Regions from separate parts of the Massilia sp. NBRC 108631 genome, predicted to be linked through region 3. Evidence: predicted binding sites of a transcription regulator. Region 3 holds the regulator's gene; each other region holds the start of a gene.
The links. Region 3 encodes sigma-54, which starts transcription at its own class of promoters, with help from an activator protein. Its sites were predicted from a motif close to TGGCANGNAANCTGCTTT; they were not measured.
Positions count from the first base shown of each region.

Region 1: a site for sigma-54 is predicted at 2,601-2,618, ahead of AC6H42_RS15095 (beta-propeller fold lactonase family protein). Genes of this name have one in related genera too.
Region 2: a site for sigma-54 is predicted at 8,011-8,028, ahead of AC6H42_RS31525 (PEP-CTERM sorting domain-containing protein). Genes of this name have one in related genera too.

Region 1 is NZ_BAAKJE010000134.1:5,963-15,967, reverse strand. It holds gene adh (aldehyde dehydrogenase) at 1-1,434, opposite strand, end outside; gene AC6H42_RS15095 (beta-propeller fold lactonase family protein) at 1,590-2,549, opposite strand; gene AC6H42_RS15090 (TonB-dependent receptor family protein) at 2,723-4,867, shown strand; gene AC6H42_RS15085 (TonB-dependent receptor) at 4,966-7,287, opposite strand; gene AC6H42_RS15080 (substrate-binding periplasmic protein) at 7,284-8,108, opposite strand; gene pedF (cytochrome c-550 PedF) at 8,124-8,585, opposite strand; gene rtcA (RNA 3'-terminal phosphate cyclase) at 8,736-9,773, opposite strand; gene AC6H42_RS15065 (RtcB family protein) at 9,770-10,005, opposite strand, start outside.
Region 2 is NZ_BAAKJE010000290.1:6,947-16,951, forward strand. It holds gene AC6H42_RS31490 (hypothetical protein) at 1-482, opposite strand, end outside; gene AC6H42_RS31495 (cytochrome P450) at 546-2,009, shown strand; gene AC6H42_RS31500 (CsgG/HfaB family protein) at 2,132-3,034, shown strand; gene AC6H42_RS31505 (hypothetical protein) at 3,045-4,331, shown strand; gene AC6H42_RS31510 (GIN domain-containing protein) at 4,347-4,976, opposite strand; gene AC6H42_RS31515 (histidine kinase dimerization/phospho-acceptor domain-containing protein) at 5,146-6,747, shown strand; gene AC6H42_RS31520 (LysR substrate-binding domain-containing protein) at 6,844-7,332, shown strand; gene AC6H42_RS31525 (PEP-CTERM sorting domain-containing protein) at 7,329-7,973, opposite strand; gene AC6H42_RS31530 (DUF4197 domain-containing protein) at 8,117-8,791, opposite strand; gene AC6H42_RS31535 (TetR/AcrR family transcriptional regulator) at 8,850-9,470, opposite strand; gene AC6H42_RS31540 (isovaleryl-CoA dehydrogenase) at 9,552-10,005, shown strand, end outside.
Region 3 is NZ_BAAKJE010000245.1:7,099-17,103, forward strand. It holds gene AC6H42_RS26230 (hypothetical protein) at 1-127, opposite strand, end outside; gene queF (NADPH-dependent 7-cyano-7-deazaguanine reductase QueF) at 340-1,173, shown strand; gene AC6H42_RS26240 (PTS sugar transporter subunit IIA) at 1,525-2,007, shown strand; gene hprK (HPr(Ser) kinase/phosphatase) at 2,062-2,997, shown strand; gene rapZ (RNase adapter RapZ) at 3,102-3,965, shown strand; gene AC6H42_RS26255 (enoyl-CoA hydratase/isomerase family protein) at 4,012-5,088, opposite strand; gene hpf (ribosome hibernation-promoting factor, HPF/YfiA family) at 5,182-5,538, opposite strand; gene AC6H42_RS26265 (RNA polymerase factor sigma-54) at 5,606-7,096, opposite strand; gene lptB (LPS export ABC transporter ATP-binding protein) at 7,104-7,865, opposite strand; gene lptA (lipopolysaccharide transport periplasmic protein LptA) at 7,868-8,446, opposite strand; gene lptC (LPS export ABC transporter periplasmic protein LptC) at 8,461-9,054, opposite strand; gene AC6H42_RS26285 (KdsC family phosphatase) at 9,082-9,621, opposite strand; gene AC6H42_RS26290 (KpsF/GutQ family sugar-phosphate isomerase) at 9,621-10,005, opposite strand, start outside.

The DNA.
Region 1 (10,005 bases), on a different contig from region 3:
GCGGCCGATGCCGGACTGCTTGTAGCCGCCGAAGGCGGCGTGCGCCGGATACAGGTGGTAGCAGTTGGTCCACACGCGGCCGGCCTGGATGCCGCGGCCGATGCGGAAAGCGCGCGCGCCGTCGCGGGTCCACACGCCGGCGCCCAGCCCGTACAGCGTGTCGTTGGCGATGCGCAGCGCATCGGCTTCGTCCTTGAAGGTGGTGACCGACACCACTGGGCCAAAGATCTCTTCCTGGAAGATGCGCATGGTGTTGTCGCCCTTGAACACGGTGGGCGTGACGTAGTAGCCGCCTTCCAGCTCGCCCCCCTGCACGTTGCGCGCGCCGCCGGCCAGCAGCTGGGCGCCTTCCTGCTTGCCGATATCCATATAGGACAGGATCTTTTCCATCTGCTCCTGCGAAGCCTGGGCGCCTATCATGGTGGACGAATCGAGCGGGTTGCCCTGCTTGATGGCGGCCACGCGCTTGAGGGCGCGCTCGATGAAGGCTTCGTAAATCGATTCCTGGATCAGCACGCGCGACGGGCAGGTGCACACCTCGCCCTGGTTCAGCGCGAACATGGCGAAACCTTCCAGGCATTTGTCGAAGTAGTCGTCGTCGGCCGCCATCACGTCCTCGAAGAAGATGTTGGGCGACTTGCCGCCCAGTTCCAGCGTGACCGGAATCAGGTTCTGCGCGGCGTACTGCATGATCAGGCGGCCGGTGCCGGTTTCGCCGGTAAAGGCGATCTTGGCGATGCGCTTGTTCGAGGCCAGCGGCTTGCCCGCTTCCAGGCCGAAACCGTTGACGATATTCAGCACGCCGGGCGGCAGCAGGTCGCCGATCAGTTCCACCAGCACCAGGATGGAGGCCGGGGTCTGCTCGGCCGGTTTCAGCACTACGCAGTTGCCCGCCGCCAGTGCCGGCGCCAGCTTCCACACCGCCATCAGGATCGGGAAGTTCCACGGAATGATCTGGCCCACCACGCCGAGAGGCTCATGGAAGTGATAGGCGTAGGTGGTGTCGTCGATTTGCGCCACCGAGCCCTCCTGGGCGCGGATGCAGCCCGCGAAATAGCGGAAATGGTCGATCGCCAGCGGGATGTCGGCCGCCATGGTTTCGCGGATCGGCTTGCCGTTGTCGATGGTCTCGGCGGTGGCGATCAGCTGCAGGTTCTGCTCCATGCGGTCGGCGATGCGGTTCAGGATGTTGGCGCGCTCGGCCTGCGAGGTCTTGCCCCAGGCTTCCTTGGCGGCGTGCGCGGCGTCCAGCGCGATCTCGACGTCTTCCGCCGTGGAGCGCGCGATCTCGCAGAACGGCTGGCCGGTGATCGGCGTCAGGTTGGCGAAGTATTCGCCTTTAACCGGCGCGACGAATTTGCCGCCGATGTAGTTGTCGTAGCGTTGTTTGAAAGGGTTGGCGACACCCAGTTTGTTGATATCCGCGAGATTCATGTCATCCTCTTTCTTCAATGTGGGTTGGACTTGCACCCTCTATTCCGCAAACACCGTGCCAGCCCCTGCTGCGGCTAGAACGGTGCCCGCGCTGTTGCAAGGTGTTCCAAAGTTGAACAGGTGTGCCACGGCGGCTGTTGCAGGTGTGACCGCAGTCAGGGAATCGCCACGCCCCAGGGCAGTTCGCCCACGCCGATGTCGGCCACCTTGCGCGCGGCGGCGGTGTCGATCACGGAGACGCTGTTGGAACGGCCGTTGGCCACGTACAGCTTGGCGCCGTCCGGCGTCAGGGCCATGTTCCAGGGTCGCTTGCCGACCGCTACCGTGGCGCTGACGGTATGGGTGGCGGTGTCGATCAGCATCACGCTGCCGTCCGTGCCGTTCGACACATAGACCTGCTTGCCGCTGGGGTGCACCGCGATGCCGTTGGCGTTGCGTCCGGCCGGTATCTTCGCCAGCGTGCTGCGGGTGGCGGTGTCCACCACGTACACCGTATTGACCAGCTCGCAGGCGATATAGGCGCGGCTGCCGTCCGGCGAAAAGCCGATGCCGCGCGGGCGCAGGCCGACCGCCACCGTGCCGGCCTGGCGCCGCTGTTCCACGTCGATCACGTCCACCTGCTCGGCTTCCTCGGCGCTGACGTAGAGCCAGCGGCTGTCCGGGCTGAACACGGCGTGCTCCGGGTTGCGGCCCTGCACCGGAATATCGGCCAGCCGGGCGCCGCTGCGGGCGTCCACCAGGGTGACGCTGTTGCTCTCCTCTACCGCGACGGCGGCGTAGCGCCCGTCCGGTGACACGCTCACGCCTTCGGGCGATTTGCCCAACGCCAGCGGCGCCGGCACGGCGCCGCCCGCGCTGTCGAGTATCAGCAGCGTGTTGCTGCCGGCGTCCGTGACGAACAGCCGCGTGCCGCCCGGGACCGCCGCGATGCCGCGCGGGCGCTTGCCGGCCGCCAGGCTGCGCAGCACCGTGTCGGTGGCGGTATCGACCACGCTCACCGTGCCGGACTTTTCGTTCGGCACATAGGCCAGCGGCGCTGCAAGGGCGGCTTGCGCCAGTGCGCAGGAAAGGGTTGCAAACACGCTCGCGGCGCGCAGACAATACGGGATTTTCATGGCTGCCTCTGGAAAGATCGCGCCTGCGGAATGCGCGCGCGTGCGCAAGACCATGCAAACGCCATGCCACAGGCGCGTCGCGTCGGCGTGATGGCAGGTATATTGCTTACGGGTTGAAGCAGACTTGCCGGCCCCCGCCAGGCAGGCGCGGAACTCAACCAAGGAGATTGACCATGCAGCACCGATTTCGTTTGAAGGCTGTCGCAGCCCTGTTCACCGCCGGCGCGCTGCCGCTTACGCCGGCCGTCCACGCGGCCGAGGCGGCCGAGGTTGCGACAGCTGTTGCAGCACCGGTGGTCATCGTCAGCGGCAGCCGCGTGGAACACAGCAGTTTCGATTTCCCTGCCGCCGTCGACGTGATCGGCGCCGAGCGCATCCGCGACAGCCAGATGCGCGTAAACGCCTCCGAAGCGCTGGCTTCGGTGCCGGGGCTGGTGGCGCAGAACCGCCAAAACTACGCGCAGGACTTGCAAATTTCGTCGCGCGGCTTCGGCGCCCGTTCCGCCTTCGGCGTGCGCGGCGTGAAATTGGTCGCAGACGGCATCCCGGCCAGCATGCCGGACGGCCAAGGCCAGGCCGCCACCTTCAACCTCGACATGGCAGAGCGCATCGAAGTGCTGCGCGGCCCGTTCTCGGCGGTGTACGGCAACCACGCCGGCGGCGTGGTGCAGCTGTTCACGCGCGAAGGCGACGGCGCGCCCAGCGTGGAAAGCACGCTGTCGGGCGGTAGCGACGGCGCCCGCAAGCTGGACGTGAATGCGCAGGGCAAGTCCGGCGGCATCGGCTACGTGCTGGACGTTTCCCGCTTCGACACCGACGGCTACCGCGACCACGGCGCAGCGCGGCGCGACCAGGCCTACGCCAAACTGACCCTGGCGCCCGTCGCCGGCAGCAAGCTGACCATCACCGCCAGCGGCCTGCGCCAGCACGACACGCAAGATCCGCTGGGCGTCACCTGGGCCACCTGGCAGCGCGATCCGCGCGCCGGCGAAACCGACGCCACCGACACCGCAACGCCCAAACGCACTTTTGCGGACCGCTACAACACCCGCAAGAGCATAGACCACCAGCAGATCGGCGCGGCGTGGGAACACAAACTCGGCGCCGGCGACAGCAAGCTGCGCGTCACCGTCTACGGCGGCAACCGCCAGGTCATCCAGTACCAGGCCTTTTCGCGTGCCTTCCAGGCGCCGGCCAGCCATTCCGGCGGGGTGGTCGATTTCGACCGCGACTTCAGCGGCGCCGACATCAGCTGGGTGGACGTGCGGGCGCTGGCCGGCGGCAAGCTGACCTCCACGGCCGGCATCGAGTACGGCCGCTCCAAGGATGACCGCAAGGGCTACGAGAACTTCAGCGGAGCCGAACTTGGCGTGCAAGGCAGGCTGCGGCGCGAAGAAACGGACAAGGTCAGCAGCACCGATCCCTACCTGCAGGCCGAGTGGGCGCAAGGGCCGTGGGTACTGAACGCGGGCCTGCGCCACAGCCGCTTCAAGGTGGACGTGAGCGACCGCTATCTGTCCAACGGCAACGACAGCGGCGGCCTGCGCTACCGCCGCACTACACCGGTGGCGGGCCTGCTGTACAAGGTGTCGCCGGTGCTGAACGTGTACGCCAGCGCGGCGCGCGGCTTCGAGACACCGACGCTGAATGAGCTGTTCTATTCCGGCGCCGGCAGCGGCTTCAATTTCAAGCTGCAGCCGGCCCGCAGCACGCACGCCGAAGCCGGCGTCAAGGCCATGCTGGGCGGCGCCACCCGTATCGACGCGGCGCTGTTCCAGGTCCGCACCGACGACGAGCTGGTGGTGGACGCATCCAGCGGCGGCCGCACCAGCTACCGCAACGCCAGCAAAACCCTGCGCCGGGGCGCCGAAGTGTCGGCGGACACGAACTTCGGCCACGGCTTCAGCGCCAGGCTGGCACTGACCGCGCTGCGCGCCACCTACGACCAGGCATTCGGCAGCGTGCTCAAAGGCAGCCGGCTGCCGGGCGTGCCGAACGCCTACGCCTACGCCGAACTGGCCTGGCAGCTGCCCTCGCGCGCGCTGGGCGCAGCGGTCGAGACGGTGGCCGCAGCCCGCGTCTACGCGGAAGACAGCAACACCGAGAAGAGCGCACCCGGCTACGCCATCGTCAACCTGCGCGTGACGGCCCAGCAGCAAGGCGGCAGCTGGCGCTTCAAGCAGTTCGCGCGATTGAACAATGCGGCCGGCCGCGCCTACGTGGGCTCGGTGATCGTGGGCGATGCCAACAAGCGCTACTATGAAGGCGCACCGGGCCGCAACTGGCAACTGGGCGCCAGCGCGCAGTACCAGTTCTGACGAAGAAAACCCCGGCTGCCAAAAGCAGCCGGGGCTGAGGCGGCGCCGTGACGCCATGGCGTACCTGTGCGCGGCCCCCGGCGACACCGGGACCGCCGTCAGAAGCGGTAGCGCAAACCTGCCGAGATGGAGCGCGGCGCGCCCGGCGCCACGAAGCGCCCCAGTTCCGCCTCGCCGCCCGCGCCGTGCGGACTGGCCAGCTGCCCGCCCGGGAACATGTCCGCAGCCACGGCGCCAAACGTTTCATGGCGGCGGTTGGCCACATTATTCACGCGCGCGAACAGCTCCCAATTCGGCTGCGGCTTGTAGCTGAGGCGCAGCGCCAGCAGCGCATAGCCGCGCGTGCGCAGGTCGGCGCGCTGCGGCGCTTCCCCATCTTCGGTATCGGCGGACAGGCCATCCTCGTTGCCCTGCGTGCCCTGGCTGGACACTGCGCGCACCTCCGCTCCCAGCGTCAGCCCGCCGCCCGCCCTCCAGTCCAGCGCCAGCTTGGCGCTATGCCGGGGCAGGCCCGCGATGCGCGTCCCTGGCATGACTGCCACGTTGCGGGTCCCGGTAAACAGCGAACCCTCGGCCGCGTACACCGCGTCCAGCCAGCTGTAGCTAAAGCGCACGGCGAACGGACCGCGCTCGGCCGCCGCGCTCAGGTCCAGCCCCTGGTGGCGGGTACGGGCGAAGTTCGAGAAATAGCCGTGCTGCGTCAGCCCCGCACTGCGGAACAGGATATCGTCCTGATTGCGGGTGCGGTAGATGGTGGCGGTGATGGAATCGCGGCCCGCCTGCCAGCGCGTGCCCGCCTCCACCGTGCGCGACACCACCTGCTTCAGATAAGGATCGGACTGCAACCCTACAGGCAGCCGGCAAGGCTGATCGGGATCGGCGCAGCCAAGCTCGATCACGGTCGGCACGCGGGTGCTCTGGGCGGCGTTGGCAAACACCGTCCAGCCCGGAGCGACTTCATGCGAGATGCCGAGCGCGGGATTGAGCTTTCGGTAGCTGAACGCCTCGCGCGGCTGCGGCACGCCATCGTTGCTGATGGTGCTGGCCACCCGCGCATGGCCGTAGCGGGCGGACCCGGTGAGCCAGGTGCCGGCAGCGACGCTCCAGGTGCCGCTGAAGTAGGCGCTGCTGTTGCGTGCCCTGCCATCGACCGAAGCGTCCAGCTCCCGCTCTTCGTCGCCGGCGGCCACGCCGCGCAGCGCGTCGAAACCGGCTTCCTGTTCGTACTGCGCAAAACCCACTTTGCTGCGGTCGTGCGCCAGCCCTGCCAGCAGTTGCAGGCCGGGCAGCTGCGCCGACCATTGCATGCTGAAGCCCTGGCTGCGCTGGCGCGTGCTGGTGGTGTTCAGGGAAGCGCTGTGCAGCGCCGCGCCCTGCTCGCGCGTGTAAGGACACTCATCCGGCTCGCGTGGCTGGCCATTGGCGAGGAAGCCTTCGTCGCACGCTTCCACGTAGTCGGCATAGCCGTCATCGATGTCGCCGTTCACGGTGTCGCGGCGGCTGTTGCGCACATAGGCTGCCGCGGTCAGCTGCATGTCCGGCGCCAGGCGCCGGGTTATGCTCAGTTGCGCCTGCCGCAGCCGGTTACGCGTTTCGTCAGGCCAGGTGTAGACGGCGCGGCGGTCGTCTTCATACAGGCCGTCGGGCAGCAAACCGTTACCGACCAGGCGGCTTTCTCCGCCCAGCATGGTGAGCTGCCATTCCGTATTGCGCTCCACCTTGCCCAGCTTGACAAACAGATTGGCGAGCCGGCCGTCGGAATGCGCGCGCCAGCCGTCATCGCCGAACAAGGTCGCGGCGGTAAACAGCTGCCAGCCATCGCGTGCGGCGCCATAAGCCAGGTCGGCGCGCCGCTGGCCATGGTTTCCGCCGCTGACGGAGCCGGCGAACCCAGGGTCGCTGGCGCCGGAACGCGTGTTCAGCGCGAGCGCGCCGCCCAGCGTGTTCAGGCCGTACAGCGGATTGGAGCCCGGCGCCAGTAGCACGCTGCCGATCGCCGCCTCCGGCAGCATGTCCCAGTTGACCACGTCGCCGAAGGGCTCGTTCACCCGCACACCGTCCAGGTAAACCGAGATGCCCTGGCCGGTGCCCAGCACCGGCGAAGCGCGGAAGCCGCGGTAAGTCAGGTCGTTCTGGAACGGGCTGCCTGAGATTTCATTGACGTTCACGCCGGCGAAGCTGCGCGCCAGCAGCTCGCTCAGATTGGCGCCGTCGGCGCGTGCCAGTGCCGCGTCGGACGCGGTCTGCACAGCGTACGGCAGCGTTTTGCGGTCCACTCCCAGCCCCGGCAGCGGGGCCATGCCCACGATCTCCACGCTGGCCATCGGCGAAGCGCGTGCGCCGCCGGCCATGCCCGCGCCGCATGCCAGCGCCATGGCAGCCAGCGCCAGCTGGGTGCGGCGGATACCCACAGCGTTCATGGCTGCACCATGCGTACGCCATGCTTGGCGAAGATGGCTTGCAATTCGCCGCTGGCGCGCATCTCATTTACGGCCGCCTGCAGCAGGCGCGCCACGTCCTGGTCATCCTTGCGCACCGCCATGCCGACGGCCCAGCCGTTGCGCGGCAGGCGCTGGAATACCGCCTGCTCCAGCGGGAACGCGGGATCGCCCTGGAATGCCGCTTCGATTTCAGAGCGATTGGCCAGCACCGCGTCCAGCCGGCCCGCCTTCAGCTCGTCCATCGCGGCGGCAGCGGTGGGGAAAATACGCACGTTATCCCGGAAGCGGCCATTGCCCTCGCCCAGCAGCACCATGGCCGCGATCGATACCTTTTCCACTCCCACCCGCTTGCCCGCCAGCGCCTCGATGCTGTCGAACGCCGGCATCGACTGGGCGCTGCGCACCAGGCGCACCGCCTCCACGTGGTAAGGCGCGAAGATCTCCACCTTGTCGTTCTCCGCCATCAGGCGGCTGTCGACCGGGACGTGCAGCAGCACGTCGGCCGGGCCATAGCCGAGGTAGTGCCCCTTCCACACCATGTTGCGCAGGTCGTCGCCGAGGTTCTCGCCCGCCGGGAAAGGCAGCAGCGTGAGCCTGAGCTTGAGTTTCTTTGCCAGCGCTTCTGCCAGGTCGATATCGATGCCGCCCCCATGGTCGGAGAACGGCGCAAACTCGTTATAGACCGCCACCTTCAGCGCCCCCGTTTGTTGCAGCTTGTTCCAGTCGGCCTGCGCAGGCAGGATGGTGCCGGCCAGCGCCAGCGCGGCAGCGGCCTTGCGGTAAAAATGGGAATAGCACATGGTGTCCTCCCCGCGTCAGTTGGTTTCGCGGCGGGTTTCCAGATAGGTCTTGATGGCCCACATGGCTTCCTGATTGAAGATGCCTTCAAACGGCGGCATGTACACCGCGCCATTGCGTACCTTGCCGGCGCGGATGGAGCTCAGGAAGTAGGCATCGACGTCCTTGTAGCAGGCGGCCTTCTTGGCTGCGTTCTTGACATTGGCGCAGTCGCGGTCCATCAGCCGCAGGTCTGGCGCGATACCGCCCGACACGGCTTCCAGGCCGTGGCAGCGCGCGCAGTTCTGGTTATAGGCCGAAGAGCCTATCTTCAGCGCCAGCTTATTGCCCTTGTAGGGATTCTCGTCACGCCATTTGTCGCCCAACGGCGTCAGGCCGGTGGTGTCCACCGCCTGTGGCGTGACTGCGCCGTGCGCCTGGGCGCCGAAGGAAGTGACGAGGGCTGCCGCCGCGATGCAAATACTGAGTGCGCGTTTCATGATGCTGTCTCCTATAGTTGTGAATAGCTGCTGATTCACTAGGAGCAATTGGCGTGCCACACGGCTTTCCCGTGCGCGCGCCCGGCGCGGTGTCCCAGATTGGAACAGGTGTCACATCACGTGCAACACCTGTTCAGCCGAAGCACCGTCTCAACGCGCGGAAATGGTACAGGTACTGTGCCGCTCACCGGCGTCGAAGCGGATAGCCACCGGCAGAAAGCGGCCGATCACGTCCGCATTGGTAAGCGCATGCTGCGACACGCGGTCCAGCGTGAAGCTGCCGCCGCCCGCCAGCGCCATCGGCAGCAGCAGCTGATCCGCCAGGTGCTCGCCCACGGCGGCGCCGGACGCGAGATAGCGGCGCACTTCGCCCAGCGCAAGCCTGGCCACCTCCTCGGCGCGCACGGACTTCTCTCCAAAGGCTGCGAACACCTCGGTCACCTGCTCGGAGTCCAAGGTGATGAGCAGGACATTGCCCGGTCCCTCCTCCTCAGCCAGCCGCCGCTCATGCAGCTGGGACCCGGACCAGCCCATGCCGGCGGCCACGCATTCCAGTTCGCGCTGCGCAACGCGCGAGGGCACACCCGCCACCAGGCTTTCCGCGTAAGAATTGCGCCGTGCGCCCGGCGACATCAGCGCGATGCGCCGCAGCTGCGCGCAAGGCTGCACGCGCGCGACGATTTCGCCTCCGCCGGCTGGATAAAAGCCATGGCGCCTCAGCTCTATCGCGATGTCCGCTCCCATGCGGGCCATCACGCGGCCATAGCTGCGCTCAAGGAAATGCGCCGGAGGCGCCTTGGGGTTGTGCGTGCCGCCGCTGACCGTCACCGTGGACGGCGCGTCGGCAAACAGCAGCGCCGGCAGCAGCGTTTGCAGCACCAGCGTGCAGCTGCCGGCGCTGCCGATGGCGAAGCTGTAGCTGCCGCCACGGATCTTGCCCGGCCTGAATTCCAGCTCACGCGCGCCCACCGCCGCCTGCGGCACATCAGCCCCGCACACTGAGGCCGCCGCCTGCACCGCAACCAGGTGCTGCCGCATCAGGCCAGGCTTGGCGCGGTTGGCGCGGATGTTAGCGATGCGAAAGGGCTGCCCGGTAATCATCGACAGCGTCAGCGCGCTGCGCAGCACCTGGCCGCCGCCCTCGCCTTGCGAGCCGTCCAGTTCGATCAGATCTGCCGACATCGTCATCCTTTCACGCAGACGACCTGCTTCAGCGTGTGCACCACTTCCACCAGATCGCGCTGGGCGTGCATCACTGCGTCGATGTCCTTGTAGGCCATCGGGATCTCGTCGATCACGTTGGCGTCCTTGCGGCACTCCACGCCCTGCGTGGCGCGCGCCTGGTCCTCCAGCGTGTAGCGGCGCTTGGCTTCGTTACGGCTCATGGTGCGGCCAGCGCCGTGACTGCAGCTATTGAAGC
Region 2 (10,005 bases), on a different contig from region 3:
ATCCCGGCGGGCACGCCTTCGCTGCGCACCATGGCGCGCCAGGTCATGCTGCTGGTCTTGCGGTTGGCCACCAGCGCCGCATCCTCGCGCAAGGCCTGTTCATTGCGCTCCAGCGTGAAACTGTGGTCCGTCGCCATGGCCACCGGCAGCGCGATGCTGTCGCCCACCACTTTCAGGGTGACGCCGTCCAGTTTCACGCCGGGCTGGCGCGGCAGCACCTGGAAGCGCAGTGCGGAGCGCGGCGCCAGTGCCCGTTCGCGCTGGTAGCGCTCCATGCCGCGCACCATTTTGCGGTAGGACTTGTCGACCGGGTCGCGCGTGTAGGGGATGGTCACGGTCGGCACTGCGGGTGCGGCGGCGGCAGGTGCAGCGCCGCCCGCCTGCTGCGCCATGGCGGTGCAGCAGCTTGCCAGCGATAGCACGGCTGCTGCCAGCCGTGCCGGAATGCGGTGCGGGTCCATGCCGGGATGGTACGCCGGCACGGTTTTTCGCCTCGCACCGCTGGCCCGGCAGGTTGTGAAATCGATATGGGATATGATGTCACTATGACTACATCCGTTACCTTGACCGCTGAAAGCCGGCCGCCGCTGCGCCGCATCCCATCGCTGCCCGGACCGCGCCCATGGCCGCTGGTCGGCAACCTGCTGCAAATCAGGCCGCTCAGCGTGCACCGCGACATCGAACGCTGGTGCCAGCGCTACGGCGCCTACTTCCCCGTGCATTTCGGCCGCACGCGGGTGCTGGTGGTGGCCGACCATGAAGCGGTGGCCGCCATCCTGCGCGACCGGCCGGACGGCTTTCGCCGCCCCAGCGTGACGGCCATGATCTCCGATGAACTGGGCGGCCTGCCCGGCCTGTTCATGGCCGAGGGCAGCGAGTGGCGCAACCAGCGCCGCATGGTGATGCAGGGCTTCGCGCCGCACGCCATCAAGGCGTATTTCCCGGCGCTGGTGAAAGTGGCGTTGCGCCTGCAGCGGCGCTGGGACGGTATCGCGCAGGCCGGGCAGGAGATCGACCTGGCGGCGGATTTGAAGCGCTACACGGTCGACATCATCGCCGGCCTGGCATTCGGCACGGAAGTGAATACCATCGACTGCGGCGAGGACACCATACAGCGCCACCTGGACGTCATCCTGCCGGGCATCGCGCGCCGCAGCCTCACGCTGCTGCCGTACTGGCGCTACTTCAAGCTGCCGCAGGACCGCCGCCTGGAGCGTTCGGCGGCGGCGCTGGCCAGCGCGGTCGACGAACTGATCGCTCAGGCCCGCACGCGCATGGCGGCCGACCCGCTGCGCGTGGCGCGTCCCGGCAATCTGCTGGAAGCCATGATCGCCGCCGCCGACCAGCAGGACAGCGGCGTGGACGACCGTTCCGTGGCCGGCAATGTCTCGACCATGCTGCTGGCCGGCGAGGATACCACCGCCAACACCATCGCCTGGCTGCTTTACCTGCTGCAGCGCCACCCGCAGGCCATGCAGACCGCGCGCGAGGAAGTGCTGCGCCATGCGCCGGATGCCGCATCCTTCAGCATCGAGCAGATGGATGCGCTGGACTACCTGGACGCGTGCATCCAGGAAGCCATGCGCCTGAAGCCGGTGGCGCCGTTCATGCCGCTGGAAGCGCTGCGCGACACGGCGGTGGCGGACATCGAAGTGAAGGCCGGGGATCTGGTGTGGTGCGTGCTGCGGCACCATAGCGTGTCCGACAGCCATTTCCCGCGCGCCGCCGAATTCGATCCCCGGCGCTGGCTGCCCGATGCGCAGGGGCAGATATCCGCCGACAAGAAGGTGGGCGTGCCGTTTGGCGCCGGGCCGCGCACCTGCCCGGGGCGCTACCTGGCGCTGCTGGAGATCAAGATCGCCATCGCCATGGTGCTGGCGCGTTATGAGGTGGACGCGGTGCGCACGGCCACCGGTGAGCAAGCGCGGGAGGTGATGGGCTTCGTGATGTCGCCGGAAAGCCTGTGGATGCGCCTGTATAAGCGAACACTATCGGCCGCAGGAAATTGATCAATAAATATAATTACTAGTGTGACAATTGTATAGAATCTAACTAGTTGATTGAAATATACTCCCCCACGACTAAAATGAAGCTCAGCTTTGCCCACGCAAACGACCAGGGGAGTACGACCATGAAGACCAATAAAACGATCCAGATCCAGGGAAAATATCTCGCAGCAGCCATCGCCGCGCTGGCGCTGACCGGCTGCGCCGGCACCCAGCCGCAACTGGGCGGCGGCGGCACTGTCGCCACCGGCGCTGCAGGCGGCGCCAACGCGGCCAACGCCAGCTCGCAGCTGGAAAAATGCGACAAGCCGCTCGGCACGCTGGGCGTGGTGGAAGACCAGTCCGCGCCGTGGTATCACGCGCTGTCGCAGTACAAGCTGGGCTCCACCGTGCCGGTGCTGCGCATGATGATCCAGCAGTCCAACTGTTTCGTGGTGGTCGAGCGCGGCGCCGCGCTGAAGAACATGAACATGGAGCGCGACATCCAGCAGAGCGGCGAAATGCGCGGCGGCAGCAACTTCGGCAAGGGCCAGATGGTCGCCGCCGATTACACCATGAGCCCTACCATCAACTTCAGCCAGAAGGGTACTTCCGGCATGGGCGGTGCGCTGGGCGGCTTTGGCCTGATCGGCAGCGTGGCCGGCATGGTAGCGGGCGGCATGAAATCGAATGAGGCCGCTACCACGCTGATCATGATCGACAACCGTTCCGGGGTGCAGCTCGCTGCGGCCGAAGGCAGCGCCAAGAACTTCGACTTCAATATGTTCGGCGGCCTGTTCGCCGGCGGTTTTGCGGGTGCCGGTGGCTATTCCAACACGCCTGAGGGTAAAATCCTCACTGCCGCTTTCATGGACTCGTATAACCAGCTGGTGAAAGCGGTGCGCAATTACAAGGCGCAGGAAGTAGCGGGCGGCCTGGGTACCGGCGGCGCGCTGGGTGTGCAGGGTGGCAGCACGCCGGCATCGCAGCCGGCGGCGGCGCCGGCGCCAGCCAAGGCTCCTGCCAAGAAGGACACCAAGAAAAAGTAAAGGATAGTGCATGCGTAAACTGCTTGCGGGAGGTGTGGCCATGCTGATCGCAGGCAGTGCCTGGGCGGCGCCGGTTCAGGAGGTGGGCGAACGCTACATGAAGCTGGTGCTGGCCGTGGGCCAGCATGACGCTTCCTATGTGGACGCTTATTACGGACCGGCGCAGCTGCAGGAGCAGGCGGTGAAGGAGAAGCTGAGCCTGGCCGCCATCCGCAGCGAGGCGGAGGCGGCGCGCAAGGCGCTGCCCCCGGTAGCTGCCGGCGGCGACGCCGACGAGGCGCTGCGCATCGCCTTCCTCGACAAGCAGTTGCAATCCATGGTGATGCGGGTCGATATGCTGGGCGGCAAGAAGTTCAGCTTCGACGAGGAAACCGCCACCATGTACAACGCAGTGGCGCCGCGCCACGACCGCGCCTATTACCTGGAGCTGCAGGACCGCATCGGCAAGCTGCTTGGCGGACAGGGCCCGCTGGCCGACCGCGTGAAAGCCTTCCGCGCCCGCGTTGAAATCCCCAAGGACAAGCTGCGCCCCGTGATGGAGGCTGCCATCCGCGCCTGCCGCGAGCGCAGCGCGAAGTATATTTCCATGCCGGCCAACGAGAGCTTCGTGCTGGAGTTCGTGCAGAACCAGCCGTGGTCCGGCTACAACTGGTACAAGGGCGACGCGCACAGCCTGATCCAGATCAACACCGAATTCCCCATCTATATCGAGCGCGCGGTGGACCTGGGCTGCCATGAAGGCTATCCCGGCCACCACGTCTACAACGCGCTGCTGGAACAGACCCTGGTCAAGGGCAAGAACTGGCAGGAGTTCAGCGTCTACCCGCTGTATTCGCCGATGTCGCTGGTGGCAGAGGGCAGCGCCAACTACGGCATCCTGATGGCGTTCACGCCGCAGGAGCGGCTGGCCTTCGAGCGCGACGTGCTGTATCCGCTGGCCGGGCTGGACCCGGCGCTGGCCGACAAATACGCGGCGCTGACGCAGCTGTTCGGCAAGCTGGCCTATGCCGACAACGACGCCGCGCGCGCCTACCTGGACGGCAAGGCCACGCGCGAACAAACCGTGGAGTGGCTGGTGAACGTGCTGCTGTATCCGCCCGAGAAGGCCGAGCAGCGCATCCGCTTCTATGAGGCCAACCGGGGCTACGTCATCAACTACACGGTGGGCGCCGACCTGGTGGGCGACTACGTGAAGCGCCACGCCACCTCGGCCGATCCGGAAACGGCGCGCGCCCAGCGCTGGGCCGCGTTCCGCCAGTTGCTGTCCTCGCCGCGCCTGGCCGGCAGCCTGCGCTAGGGCCGGGCCCCGGGATCAGTCGCCGGCGTTGACGTTGCCGATGCCGTTGACGGTCTTGTTCAGGTGGCGCGGCTTGCCGTAGTAGGTCAGGTTGCCCATGCCGTTTACCACCGCGTTCAGCGTGTCGCTCGCGCTGACCTTCACATTGCCGATGCCGTTGAAGTTCACGTCGGCGCGTTCGGCGGCAAGGTCCTTGGTGTCTACTTCGCCCACGCCCTGCGCCTTCAGGCGCAGCAGCTTGACCTTGCCCTGCGCGGCGAAACGCCCCGCGCCCTGGTAGCTCACGTCGAGGCGCTCGCCGGCCATGTTCTTCAATACCGTTTCGCCCGCGCCTTCGCCGATGAACTTGACCAGCGACGGCACCGTGATGATGATGCGCGGATCGCCGTTGGCGTTCTTGCCGCCGCCGTCGCGGTGGTAGATTTTCAGTTCGCCGTTCACCACTTCGGTCACCAGGTTGCCGATGAATTTGTCGGTGCCAGACAGTTTCACGGATTGCGTTTTGCCGCCCTCCACCACGATGCTGTACGCCCCTTTGCTGTCGATGGCGGTGAACGGCTGCAAGGTGCGCACCTGTTCGTCCGCGTATGCGGAGCTGGTGAAGGCGAGCGTGGCGATGGCGGTTTGAATCAAGAGACGGCGCATGGTTTTCCCTGGGTTATTCAAGTTGTCAGTGAGGCCATTGTAATTTCGCCCGCGCCGCTGTGGTGGTTTTTGCGACGAACTGCAAATTCGCGGGAGTCAATTGCAACATCGCTTGCCCCTGCCGGATGATAGGCATACCATGAGCGCGCCCTCACAGACCTGAACGACTATGCTCAGCACGGCCGCCCCCAACCGACGCCTGTCCCGCCTGTCCGTGCACCTCTGGCTGACGCTGGCGGTGTCGCTGCTGCTGGCCGCCAGCTTCGTGTTCTATGTGCGGGCCGAGAAGAAGATCGACGTTGCCAACGACGTGCGCCAGCGTTCCACCTTCCTGGCCAGCGAACTGCGCCAGTCCTCGGACGAGCTGACCCGCATGGCGCGCAGCTTCGCCGCCACCGGCGATCCGGTCTACAAGCAGCACTTCGAGCAGATCCTGGCGGTGCGCGACGGGCGCTTGCCGCGCTCGGCCAAGCATCCCGACATTTACTGGGACCTGGTGCCCGCCGGCGCCAGCTTTACCGGCCCGCCCGGCAACGCCGTGCCCTTGCACGAGCTGATACGGCGCGCCGGTTTCATGGCCCAGGAGATCGCCGTGCTGGAGCAGGCCAGGCAGCGCTCGGACGCGCTGACGGCCACCGAATTCGCCGCCATGCGCCTGGTGGAGCAGGCTGCGCCTGGCACGCCGGGCGGCGCGGCGGCCCGCGCGCGCGCCATCGCCGTGCTGCACGACGCCGCCTATCACCAGGCCAAGGCTGCCATCATGGAGCCTATCCGCCAGTTCGCGGTCATGACGGACGAGCGCACGCTGAAGGCGGTGCGGCTGAGCGAGCAGCGCGCGCTGCAGCTGCGCGTGGTGTTCCTGTGCCTGGTGGCGATGCTGCTGGCGCTGGTATGGATGGCGCGCGGCGAAGTGCTGGCGGTGCTGGGCGGCAGCGTACCGCAGCTGTACGGCCACATCGCGCGCCTGGGCAGCGGCGACTTTTCCGCCCCGCTGCCGGATGCGCCGCGCGACAGCGTGCTGGGCTGGATTGGCGAGACGCAGCAGCGCCTGGCCTACATCGACGCCGAGCGCACGCTGGCCGAGAGGGAACTGGCCAGTTACCGCAGCCGGCTGGAGCAGCTGGTGGACGAGCGCACGCGGGCGCTGGCCTCCGCGCTGGACCGCGCCGAGGCGGCCAACCGCGCCAAGAGCGTGTTCCTGTCAAATATGAGCCATGAATTGCGCACGCCGCTCAATGCGGTGATCGGTTTCTCGGAACTGATGACGCGCTCGCAGTCGCTGAGCCAGGACGAGCTGGAAAACCTGCGCTTCATCCATTACTCGGGCAAGCATTTGCTGGCGCTGATAGACCAGGTGCTGGCGCTGTCGCGGATGGATGCGCAGCAAGCGCCGCCGCCGGGCGGCTTGAGCGACGTCGGCCAGCTCGGAACGCTGCCGACCGCCGCGCCGCAGCCGGTCCAGGCAGCGCGTCCGCAGCCTGGACCCGGTGACGGCAGCGGGGCCGGAGCTGACGCATCCGCAGCCGAGCCCGCGCCGGCCCCGGCGGTGCTGCTGCCGGGCGATGTGCAGGCGCTGGACGGCGCCACCTACAGCGCGCTGTGCAACGCGGTGCAGCACCTGGACCGCAAGCAGCTAAACGAACTGCTGCTGCGCGTGGCGCCGCAGCACCCGGCGCTGGCGCGCGGCATCGAGGCGATGGCCGAGCGGCTCGAGTACCGCGAACTGTGGGAAGCGCTGCAGCATGCCCGCAGCGCCGATTCCGCGGAATAGGCGGCCGGAATCCGGAAGCCGGAATTTGCAATCCGCAGTCCGGCTCAGGCGATGGTCTGCACCGTGCCGCCTTCGGCCCGGATGGCGGGACCGTTGATGACGGGGCGCCCGCTGGCCATCCGCATGGGCCCGCTGGCCGACGCCAGTTTCCACGCCCGGGTGCCGGGCCGCAGCTGGCGCGCCGTGGTGGCGGCGCCGCGCTATCTGCAACAGGGGGGCGTCCCGCAGGAGCCGGGCGGGTTGGCCCGGCACCGCTGCTTCAATTTCCGCCGTCCGCTCGATGAATGGCCGTTCCGCCTCGGCGGCCAGACTGTGCACTTGCCGGTGCAGGACGGCATGCTCACCCACAACGGTGAAACCATGCGCCAGCTCACGCTGGACGGCCTGGGCGTCAGCCGGCTGGCCATGCTCCACGTGGCGGCCGAGCTGCAGGCCGGGCGGCTGGTGGAACTGCTGTCCGGCTACAATCCGGGCGACACGGAAGAGGTGTCGGCCATTTTCCGCAACCAGCGCCATATGCCGTTGCGGGTGCGCGCGTTCACCGACTTGCTGGTGGAGAGGGGGAGTCCGCTGCTGGCGGCTTAGTGCTGGCGCCGGCGGCGGTGGAAGGCCAGCGCGGCCAGCGCGGCGGCCGAGAGCAGCAGGCTGGACGGTTCAGGGACCGTGCTGGACGGTACGCTGCCGTCCAGGCGGAAGGGCAGGCCGCCATCAATGGCGAACACGTCGCCGGTGTCTTCCTGCTGCCACAGCAAGTAGCCGTTCGGGGCGTCGGTGTTGGCGGTGCGGAATTCCAGGTCCAGGCCGTAGAAGCTCAGCAGGTAGTTGCCGGCGCCCAGGGTCAGGCCGTCGGTGGCGAAGGTGACGTCGTAGAAGGTGCTGAACGGGTAGCTGATGATGCTGTTCGGTACCGCCGTGTAGTCGCCAACGTTGAGCGTGCGGGTGTAGATGGCGCCGCCGATCGCGCCGCCGCCGGCGTCGTTGTAGATGGTAAAGGTGAAGGAGCCGAAGAACGGATCTTCCGTCAGGCCCATCTGGAAAAACACGTGCCCGATGTCGTAGGTGCCGGCCAGGCTGAAATCGTCGTACAGGCGCTGCTGTTGTAGCGCCGTGGAAAAGTAGCCGCTGCGCGGAGAGAAATCTTGTCCGAGGCCGTTGTCGAAGATGATGTCGGCGTGGGCCAGTGCGGTGCAAACGGCGAGCAGGGCCGCGAGAAAGAGGCGCTTCATACTTGGTCCCCCAGAAATATTAACAAATGAGAAATCTAAAGCATAATTTATGCCTGATTTGCAACTGTTGATAAATCAAGGGGTTGGCGTGGCGTGTCGGCGGCCCGTGTAAAGTTTCCCGACAAAAAGTATTCGCCTGGCTGCTACTTCAGGGCGCCGAACACTTTGCCTATCAGTTTGCTGCCGGTACCGAGCGGATCGTTGCGGATCGCCTTTTCCTCTTCGCCTATCATGGTGAACAGCCCATCCAGCGCGCGCTGGGTCACATAGTCTTCCACCGTGCCGGCCGGCGCCAGTCCCATTTTCGACACCTGGGACAGGGCGCCGTTGTACTTGGCCGAGAGGTCGGACTTGTCGGTCACTTTTTTCACGATGGGCAGGAATTTCACGCTCAGCTGGGCTGCCGTCTTCTCGCGGAAGAACTGCGTCACCGACGTGTCGCCGCCGCTCAGGATGTTCTTGGCGTCGGTCAGCGTCATGTTCTTGACTGCGTCCACCAGCAGCGGCTTGGCCATCGGCACGGCCGCCTCGGCCGCGTGGTTCATCGACACCACCAGGTCGTCGAGCTGCTGCGCGTGCCCCGTCATTTTCAGGATGGGCCGGGCCTGTTCCAGCACGCGCGGCAGCTGGATTTTCACTTTCTCATTGTTGAGGAAGCCGTTCTCGGCGCCCAGTTTGCTGACCGCGGCGGTGGAGCCCCGTTCCAGCGCGGCTTTCAGGGCGCCGTTGACGTCCTTGTTGGACAGGTCGGCCAGCGATACCGCCCAGGCACTGGAAGCGGCCAGCAGCAGGGGCAGCAGGCGGATGGATTTGAACATGGCGGTCTCGCGGTGTGGTGGGGATGTTGCAGATGGTACGCCATGCGCCGCGCCGCGGCTAGCCGTGGCCCCGGCCTTGCTCCGCCAGGTAGGCGTGCACCAGCACGCCAAGCTGGCGCCGCAGGGCCGCCGCGTCCGTGCGCGGGTCGTCTTCCATGACGCGCTGGGTGAGCACGCTGTAGGACGCGGTGTGCACCACCCAGGCCGCCTGCGCCGGCAGCGCCGCGCGCGCCAGCGCGGCCGCCCACATGTCGGTGGCCAGGCGGTACAGCCGGGAATAGGCTTCCGGCGTGGAGATGCGCCGTTCCAGCTGCAGCAGCGCCTGCCACTCCGCCGCGCGGCCCGCAAAGCGCTCCACCATGCGGTCCAGCAGGGCGTCCACCAGGCCGTGCACCGGCCCGTCCGCGCCGGCCAGCGCGGCCAGCTCCGTCACCACTGCCTTCATGCGCATGCGCAGGCAGACTGCGGCCAGCGCTTCCTTGTTGGGAAAGTACTCGTAGAACGTACCGATGCCCACACCTGCCACCGCCGCCACCTCGCGGATGGTCACGCCGTCGTAGCCGCGCGCCAGCAAAACCCGAACAAAGGCTTCCTGCACGGCCAGCGAAGTGGCCCAGGAGCGTGCCTGGCGCGGCCTGCGGCGGGGCTTCTGGCGCGCCGCGCGGCTGGAATCTGTCATGGGTGGAATCCGAACATGCTGAACACACTTTAATCCTATACTAATTCGATCGGATCAATCGACCGGACAACGGAGACCGCCATGCAATGGGAAACCCACGAGATCAGCAACCAGGCTGCCGAGCTGAAAGACTACAACCTCTACCTGACCGACCCGCTGCTGCGGGACGCCGTGACGCGCGGCGGCGCAGGCTGGCATGCCGACGCGCTGGCCGGCCAGGGCGCACTGCTGGGCAGCGAGGCCGTGATCCGCATGGGCGAACTGGCCAACCGCCATCCGCCCGAGCTGCACACGCACAGCCGCACCGGCGAGCGCATCGACGTGGTGGAGTTTCATCCCAGCTGGCACGAATTCCTGGCCATCACGCGCCGCCACGGCCTGGTGTCGCAGCCTTTCACCGAACAGCGTGCCGGCGCATGGACCGCCTACGCCGCCGGCCAGTACCTGCACAACCAGATCGAAGCCGGCTCCTTCTGCCCGGTGAGCATGACGTTTGCCTGCATCCCGGTGCTGCAGCAGGAACCGGCGCTGTTTG
Region 3 (10,005 bases):
CCGGCGCCATGCGCGCATCCGCCGCCACGGTGGGCGAAGGCACATCCGGTTCGCGGTCCTTGCAGCCGGCGATGGTGAACGCCGCAATGGCGGACGCGCAGATCAGTGCGTTGATTTTGTGTTTCATGCGGTGCTCCTGTAGTTGGTGTTGTTGGCCATGACTGTAAGCCGCCTTGCCGCGTCCGCCCATAGGACGCGCCGATAGCGACCTGTAGGACGGCGCCCAGCGCCAGTGCAGGCGCAATGCCATATCGGCCATCTCTGCGCGCTGCTGCCGCCGCGCCGCATTTGCGCTACCATGCACGCTTCGCGCTCCGCCTCACCTTCATCATTGCCATCATGACCAATACCGCCGACCTGTCCCCGCTGGGCAAAAACTCCGCCTACCGCACCGATTACGCGCCGGAACTGCTGTTCCCCATCCCGCGCCAGGGCAAACGCGATGAACTGGGCCTGCAGGGCACGCTGCCCTTCTTCGGCGTGGACATCTGGAACGCCTACGAACTGTCGTGGCTGAACATGCGCGGCAAGCCGCAGGTGGCCGTGGCCAAGATCACCTTCCCGGCCGATTCGCCCAACATCATCGAATCGAAGTCCTTCAAGCTCTACCTGAACTCCTTCAACCAGACCCGCCTGGCCAACGAGGAAGCACTGCGTTCCTTGATGGTGCAGGACCTGTCGGCCGCGGCCGGCGCCAGCGTGCACGTGGTCATCACCTTGCAGGAAGATTTCGCCAAGCTGGAAATGGGCGAGCTGGAAGGCCTGCTGCTGGACCGCCTGGACATCGACGTGGACAACTACGCGCCGCAGCCGCAAGTACTGAAGGCCAACTTCGACGACTTGCCGGTGGAGGAAGTATTCATTTCCCACCTGCTCAAATCGAACTGCCTGGTCACCGGCCAGCCGGACTGGGGCAGCGTGCAGATCAGCTACGCCGGGCCGCAAATCGACCAGGAAAGCCTGCTGCGCTACCTCATCGGTTTCCGCGAGCACAACGAATTCCACGAGCAATGCGTGGAACGCATCTTTACCGACATCCTGCGCCATTGCAAACCGACCCAGTTGGCCGTATATGCACGGTATACGCGGCGCGGCGGCCTGGACATCAATCCCTGGCGCGCCAACTATAGCACCGGCATCAAGCCGTCCAACCTGCGCAATGCCCGGCAGTAAGGTCTGCGCGCCCGGTCGAATTGGGTTACACGCGGGGCGAATTTGTCTTACAATGAATCAATAAAGGTTGCGGTTTTCAAAGCTGCAGCCGATGCTGGAAAAAGACATTCAAAAATCGGTGAATCCGCCTGGTCCCTGACAAAAAACTGGCATTTGTCTTGTATTTGACGCGGAAATAGCTAATATCTCTGCCAGTGCTTATTTAACAACGCTACGGCCTGCCCCCAGCGGACTGCGGCGGATTGCGGAGCCAGCCATGGCGCAAGCGAATTCAAGTTACACGGCAAAAAAACAAGCCTATAATTCTGCTCGCAAGCCCCATTTGTGCGCTGCACCATTCCACGTCGCGTTATGAACAACCTGAGCAAAATCCTATCCCTCGAAAACGTCCAGCTCGATCTGGAGGTTTCCAGCAAGAAGCGCGCTTTCGAGCAAGCCGGCCTGATTTTTGAGAACAACTGCGGCATCGCCCGCTCCACCGTGTCGGACAACCTGTTCGCGCGCGAGCGCCTGGGCTCCACCGGCCTGGGCCACGGCGTCGCCGTGCCGCACGGGCGCATCAAGGGCATGAAGAGCCTGAAGTCGCCGCTGGCGGCGTTCGTGCGCCTGGCCGAGCCTATCCCGTTCGAATCGCCGGATGGCAAGCCGGTCAGCCTGCTGTTCTTCCTGTTGATCCCGGACCATGTGACGCAGCAGCACCTGGAAATCCTGTCGGAGATTGCAGAAATGTTCTCGGACGACGGCTTCCGCAACGCGCTGGCCACCGACCCGGACCCGCAATCGGTACACAGCCGCATCGTCAATTGGCAGCCTAGCTTGCAAGCTGCAGGCTAGAGCACGCTAAAAGCAGTTAAACTAGGGCATCCGCCATTCCTGAACTGAGATGCCATGCTGCAAACGCCCCTGACGATACAACGCCTGTACGACGATAATCGTGAAACGTTGCAGCTCGGCTGGTTCGCCGGCTTTCCCGGCGGCGAGCGCCTGATTTCGGGCGATGTGGCCTCGGCGGCCGACCAGGTCGGCCACTTGAACACCATCCACCCGGGCCGCATCCAGGTGTTCGGGCACCAGGAAATCAATTACTACCAGCGCCTCAAGTCGCTCACGCGCGCGCACGTCATCAGCGAGCTCATCGCTGGCGGGCCGCCCGCGCTGATCATCGCGCAAGGGCTGGAAACGCCACCCGATATCCTCGCCATCTGCGACGAAAAGAACATCCCGCTGTTTTCCACGCCGCTGCCGGCGGCGCAGGTGATTGACTTCTTGCGCGTGTACCTGTCGAAAAAGCTGGCGCAGCGCATCATCATGCACGGCGTGTTCATGGACGTGCTGGGCGTGGGCGTGCTGATTACCGGCGATTCGGGCCTGGGCAAGTCGGAGCTGGGGCTGGAGCTGATTTCGCGCTCGCACGGCCTGGTGGCCGACGATGCGGTGGAGTTCGCGCGCATTGCGCCCAATATGATAGAGGGCCGCTGCCCTGCCCTGCTGCAAAACCTGCTGGAAGTGCGCGGGCTGGGACTGCTGGACATCAAGGCCATCTTCGGCGAGACGGCGGTGCGCCGCAAGATGCGCCTGAAGCTGATCGTGCACCTGGTGCGGCGTTCGGCGCTGGAGGAGGAAGTGGAGCGGCTGCCGTTCCAGTTCCCCACCGAGGACGTGCTGGGCCTGCCGATCCGCAAGGTGGTGATCCCGGTGGCGGCCGGCCGCAACATCGCGGTGCTGCTGGAAGCGGCCGTGCGCAACACCATCCTGCAACTGCGCGGCATCGATACGCTGCAGGAGTTCATGGAGCGGCAACGGCAAGCCATGAGTGGCGACTAGGAGCTGGACCTTGCACGGTCCATCCGTTCCGCAGGCGCAGCACTCGCGCGGGGATTTGTTCGCCAGCGCACCTATCGCGTAGTCTTGATGTATTATCTTTAGCTATGCGTATCGTTCTCATCACCGGTATATCCGGCTCCGGAAAATCCGTCGCCCTGAATGTCCTTGAGGACACGGGCTATTATTGCGTGGACAATTTGCCGCCGGCCTTGCTGTCGCAACTGGTGTCGCAGCTGACCGACGAAGGCACGCAGGCGCTGGCCGTGGCGGTCGACGCGCGCAGCGCCGAGTCGCTGGTCAACCTGCCGGACGCCGTGCAGGCCTTGCGCCAGCAGGGCCACGACGTCAAGATCATGTACCTGACGGCGAATACCCATTCGCTGGTGGCGCGCTTCTCGGAAACGCGCCGCAGCCATCCGCTGTCGCACGAGCTGAAGCCGGGCCAGAATCCGGCCGCGCGCCGCACCCTGATCGAGTGCATTTCCGAAGAGCGCGAGCGGCTGTCGGCCATCGAGCAGCTCGGCCACGTGATCGACACCTCGGAGCTGAGCGCCAACAAGCTGCGCGCCTGGATCAAGGACCTGGTACAAAGCGAGAATGCGCCGCTGACGCTGTTCTTCGAATCGTTCGCCTTCAAGGTGGGGGTGCCGCTGGACGCGGACTTCGTGTTCGACGTGCGGGCCATTCCCAATCCCTATTACGACCTGGCCCTGCGCCCGATGACGGGACGCGACGCGCCGGTGATCGCCTTCCTGGACGCGCAGCCCAGCGCGGAGGAGATGTTCAAGGACATCCGCGATTTCGTCAGCAAATGGCTGCCGTCGTTCAAGACCGACAACCGCAGCTACCTGACGGTGGCGGTGGGCTGCACCGGCGGCCAGCACCGCTCGGTGTACATGGCCGAACGCCTGGCCCGGCACTTCCACCCGACGGAGCAAGTTGTCTTGCGCCATCGGGAACAGTCGTAACGGCGGGTTACGCTTCGCTACCCCGCCCTGCGCAGACCGCGTGCCATCACAGGTGGCGCAGCGGATGCGCGTGCGCCGGCCACGGCGGTGCGAAGAATCCTGCCACCATCCCGGGCGTTACTTGCGCCACCGTTGCGGGCGACCACTTGGGCGCGTTGTCCTTGTCGATCACCAGCGCGCGCACGCCTTCCAGCACTTCGCCATGTTCGAAATTGCGCCGCACCAGGTTGCGCTCCATGCGCAGGCAGTCCGCCACGTCCAGCGCCGCGCCGCGGTTCAATAGTTCCAGCGTCACGCACATCATCAGCGGCGAACGGCTTTGCATGGCTTTGAGCGCCGCCTGCGCGAACACGCCATCGTCGGCCGCCAGCGAAGCCATGATGGCCGCCACGCTGCCGGCCGCGAAGTGCCGCTCGATGGTGGCACGCTCAGCTTCCAGCACGCCGGCGCCGGCATGGAACGGCGCCGCGAAAGCATCGATTGCTTGCGGCAGTTCGGCGCCCGGCACCGCCTCCAGCAGGTCGCGCAGCGCGTCCCAGGCATCGGCCGGCACATAATGGTCCGCCAGGCCCACGTACAGCGCGTCGGCCGCGCCCACGGTCAGCCCGGTCAGGCCCAGGTAGCGCCCCAGGCTGCCCGGCGCGCGCGACAGGAAATGGCTGCCGCCCACGTCCGGGAACAGGCCGATATTCACTTCCGGCATGGCCATCTTCGTGCGGTCCGTGACGATGCGCACGCGGCAGCCCGGACCGCCCTGCGCAATGCCCATGCCGCCGCCCATCACCACGCCGTCCATTAACGCGATATACGGTTTAGGGTAATAGTGGATCAGGTGGTTGAGCGCGTACTCCTCGGTGAAGAAGTCCTCCAGCAGCGCGCTGCCGCCCTGCGGCGTGGCGTTGCCCACCTCGTGGAAGAAGCGGATGTCGCCGCCGGCGCACAGGGCCTTTGCGCTGCTGCTGCGGATCACCACGGCGGCGACGCTGCTGTCGCCGCGCCAGTCCAGCAGCACGGCGGTCAGGCTGCGCACCATATCGAGGGACAGGGAATTGAGCGCCTTGGGGCGGTCGAGGGTGATGAAGCCGGTGCCGTTGGCAACCTGGGTAAGGACGTGCTCGCTCATGCTGGATGTCTCTGGAATTGTTAGAGCCCCATTTTAGCGCGGCCGCAAAAAAGGGCGCCAGATGCGCCCTTTGTTGGGAGTGCCGGTGACCCGTTATGCGGTCGGGGCAGGTTCGTACGTGTCCGGGAGGTGCTTGATGGCGTCGTGGCCATGCTCCTGCACCTTGGCTTTGTACTTCATCACTTGGCGGTCCAGTTTGTCGATCAGCGTATCGATGGCAGCATACAGGTCTTGCGACAGGCTTTCCACGTACACAGTCTTGCCGGACATTCGCAGGTTGATCTCGGCCTTCTGCCTTTTGTCTTTCTCGGTGAGGTTATCTACAGTCAGGATGACAGCAATATCAATAACTTGATCGAAATGGCGCTTGACCCGTTCCAGCTTGTTCTGCACGTATTCACGGATGGCGGGGGTCACTTCGAGATGATGTCCACTGATGGTGAGATTCATACACACTCCTAAAGATAAGGGTTCGTACGCTTTGGTGTTTTTGGCGCGCAGGGGAACCCAAGTAAAACTACAAAGCTTTACGCAGACTTACCGGAGGGATTTTCAAGGCTTCGCGATATTTGGCAACAGTCCGTCGCGCAATTACCATGCCCTGTTCACCCAGCATGTCCGCAATCTTACTGTCGGATAAAGGATTTTTCGGGTCTTCAGCTCCTGTCAATTGCACAATCAGCGCCCGTATCGCCGTCGAGGATGCTTCTCCTCCTGCTTCGGTGGCGACGTGACTGCCAAAGAAATATTTCAACTCAAACATCCCATGCGGAGTCAGCATGTATTTCTGAGTTGTTACGCGAGAAATAGTGCTCTCGTGTAGTCCCAGTGTATCAGCAATTTCACGCAACACAAGGGGTCTCATGGCAACGGCGCCATGGCTGAAAAAGTTCTTTTGTCTTTCTACTATCGCCTGCGCCACGCGCAAAATGGTGTCGAAACGCTGGCGCATATTCTTGATCAGCCACTTGGCTTCCTGCAGCTGCGCGCCCATGGCCGACTCGCCCTTGCCCTGCTTGAGCATGTTGGCGTACAGCGCGTTCACGCGCAGGCGCGGCATCACGTCGTTGTTCAACGTGACCTGCCAGCCGTTGCGCGCCTTCTTCACGATCACGTCCGGCACCACGTAGTCGGATACGTCGGAGGCGAACTCGGCGCCCGGATGCGGATTGCACTGGCGGATCACCGCCTGCGCTTCGCGCAGGTCTTCGTCGTCGCAGTCGAGGGCTTTTTTCAGCTTGTTGAATTCGCGCTGCGCGAACCAGGCCAGGTGCTTTTCCACGATGCAGATGGCCATGCGGCGCGTCACCAGCGGCACCCCGGGCATGCGCTTGATCTGCAGCGCCAGGCACTCGGACGCGCTGCGCGCGCCCACGCCGATAGGGTCGAAACTTTGCAGCAGCGTGAGCGCCGTCTGCAGTTCCTCGAGCTCCACGTCCGCCTCTTCCGGCAGGCGCGCATGGATTTCCTCCAGCGGCTCTTCGAGGTAGCCGTTTTCGTCCAGCGCATCGATGATCAGTTCCATCAGCACGCGGTCGCGCGGCTGCTGCACGGTCACGCGCATCTGCTCCATCAGGTGCTCGCGCAGGGTGCAGTGGCTCGCTTCGAGCTGCGGGCGCGAGTCCTCGTCGTCCGGCGCCTTGCTGCGGCCGGCGTCGCTCCAGTCGGTATCGGCCTCGGCGCCGCTGGCGCTGTCGCCGTCGCCGCTGGCGCCCTCGAAGGGATCGCCCTCGCCGGCCGGTGCGCTGTCCTGCGCCGGTGCGCCCACTTCGGCCGGCGAGGCGTCCGCGCCGGTGGACTGGGTCGGGTTGATGGCGCCGTCGCCCAGCAGCCGCAGCGAGCGGTCCAGCGGGTCGTCCAGCCGTTCCAGCAAGGGGTTCTCGCCGAGCAACTGCTCCAGTTCCTGGTGCAGCTCCAGCGTGGACAGCTGCAGCAGTCGAATCGACTGCTGCAGTTGCGGCGTCAGCGCCAGGTGCTGAGAGGTGCGGAGTTGCAGTGACTGTTTCATGGCGGGCTTACATGCGGAAGTGTTCGCCGAGGTAGACGCGCCGCACCGATTCGTCGGCGATGATATCGTCCGGACGGCCGGACGCCAGCACGCTGCCCTGGTTGATGATGTAGGCGCGGTCGCAGATGCCCAGCGTCTCGCGCACGTTGTGGTCGGTGATCAGCACGCCGATGCCGCGCTCCTTGAGGAAGCGCACGATGCGCTGGATCTCGATCACGGCGATCGGATCGACGCCGGCAAACGGTTCGTCGAGCAGCACGAAGCGCGGGTTGGTGGCCAGCGCGCGCGCGATTTCCACGCGCCTGCGCTCGCCGCCCGACAGCGACAGCGCCTGGTTCTCGCGCAGTTTCTCGATTTGCAGGTCGGCCAGCAGGCGGTCCAGGCGCTCGTCGATCTCGGCCTTGCTCAGTGCCTTGCCGTTTACGCGCTGGATCTCCAGCACGGCGCGGATGTTGTCCTCCACCGTCAGCTTGCGGAACACCGACGCTTCCTGCGGCAGGTAGGACAAGCCGAGCGTGGCGCGCTGGTGGATCGGCATGCTCGACACGTCCACGCCGGCGATATCGATGCTGCCCGCGTCCGACGGCACCAGGCCGACGATCATGTAGAAGGAGGTGGTCTTGCCGGCGCCGTTCGGGCCCAGCAGGCCCACCACTTCGCCGCATTCCACCTGCAGCGACACGTCGTGCACCACCTGGCGCTTGCCGTAGCTTTTCTGCAGGCCGCGCACCACCAGGGTGCTGGTGCAGCTTGGGATTGCTTCAGCCATCGTTATTTCCCCGCCGGCGGCTGCTGCGCCGGCACGGCCGGGGCGGCTGGCTTGGGCGTGGACGGCTGGATCACCATGGTGCCGCGCCCGCCGCCGGTCTTGCCTTCGCCGCTGACGGTGTTGCGCACGCTGAACTGCTCGCGACGGCTGTCGTAGGAAATGAATTCGCCGGCCACCTCGTCGCTCGGCTTGCTGCCTTCCAGGCGGCGCACCTTGGCGCGCGAGAACAGCTTCACCAGTTCGTTCTTGCCGTCGTACTCGATGCGTTCGGCTTCGCCTTCCATCCACTGGTCGCCTTCGCCGTCGCGTTTCTGGCGGAAGGTGGTGGGCTTGCCGCCGGCGCTGGTCAAGGTGACATACTGGTAGCCTTCCGGATCCTTGGTCACCACCGCCTTGGCCGCCTTCATCAGCAAGGTGCCGCGCGTGAGCACCACATTGCCGGTGAAGGTGCTGATCTGCTTGACGTCGTCGACGTCCGCGTTGTCATAGTCGATCAGCGTGGGCTTGGTGGAGTCGGCCTTCTCGGCCTGCACCAGTCCGGCCGCGCACAGCAGCAGCGCCGAAATCAGGAGTTTTTTCATCGTCTGTCCATTCACTATTTAGTTTGCGGCGGCGGATACACAATCCGGCCGCGTCCATTCAGCGACACCTGGCGCGTGGCGTTGTTCGCCTTCATGCCGGCGCCGGTCGCCGTGGCGCCGCCCTGCACGATCTGCACCGGCTGGTCGGTTTCCATGCGGTCCTCGTCCGGGTAGACGGTGAGCGCCTGCGTCGTCATCTGCATGGCCGGGCTCTTGCCCTGGGCCGCGCGGTCTATCTTCACATTGCCCTTCAGCTGCACGCGCGTGTTGTTCTCGTCCACGCGGGCGCGCTCCGCCGTCATGTCCATCGGCGGATGGGTGCTGCTCAAGTTGCGCACCATCGGCTTGTCGATCTCCGAGGCGTCGTCGATCGGGCGGTGCACCAGCTTGTCGCCCGACACGATGTAGCTCGGCTTGCCTTCCTTGGTCATGCGCACCACGCTGAACTGCTCGATGATGTAGTCGGGCTCGTTCAGGCGCTTGTCGGCCAGCATGTCTTCCTCGCCCCGGTTCAGCAGCTGCAACAGCCAGAACGTGCCAAAGGCAACAAACACCGCGATCACCAGGGTGATGCTCAAGCGCCAGCGGTGCGCAGTACGCTTACGCATGGTTAAATCTCCGCATCATCTACCTTCTCAGACCAGGAACTGGGCCATGACCTTATCGTAATTGCCGGTGGCGCGCAGCACGAATTCGCACACCTCGCGCACCGCCCCGCGCCCGCCGTGGGCCTCGGTCACGTGATGCACCCGGCTCAGCACATCGGCGCGGCCGTTCGGCACGCCCACCGCGAAGCCGACACGCTTCAGTATCGTCAGGTCCACCACGTCGTCGCCGATAAAGCACACCTGCCCGGCCTGCAGGCCGGTCTTGGCCAGCAGGTCGTTGAACGGGGTCAGCTTGTCGTGGCCGCCCTGGTGCACGAACTCGATGCCCAGGTCGCGCGCGCGGGCCGTCACCTGCGGCGAGCGGCGCGCGCTGATGATGGCCGTCAGGATGCCGGCCTCCTGCAGCAGCTTGATGCCCAGGCCGTCGTGCACGTTGAAAGTCTTCATCACTTCCCCGTCCGGGCCGTAATGCAGGCTGCCGTCGGTGAGCACGCCGTCCACGTCGAAGATCATCAGCTTGATGTTGGCCGCGCGTGCCACATTTTCAAGATTGTAGGCCTTGTTCATCAGATCACCTTGGCGCGCGTCAGGTCGTGGATGTGCAGCGCGCCGGCCAGCTTGCCCTCGGCGTCCACCACCAGCATTTGATTGATGCGGAACTGCTCCATGATGGCCACCGCGTCCACCGCCAGCTTGTCCGGCGAAATGCTGCGCGGATTGGCGTGCATCACGTCGCGGATGATCACCTTGCTAAAGTCCTGCACTTTTTCTATCATGCGGCGCAAGTCGCCGTCGGTAAACACGCCCACCGGGCGGTTGTCGGCATCGACGATGGCGGTCATGCCCATGCCCTTCTGGGTGATTTCCAGCAGCGCGTCCGGCAGGCGGGTGTCCAGGCCCACGGACGGAATCGCGTCGCCGCTGCGCATCACGTCGCGCACATGGGTCAGC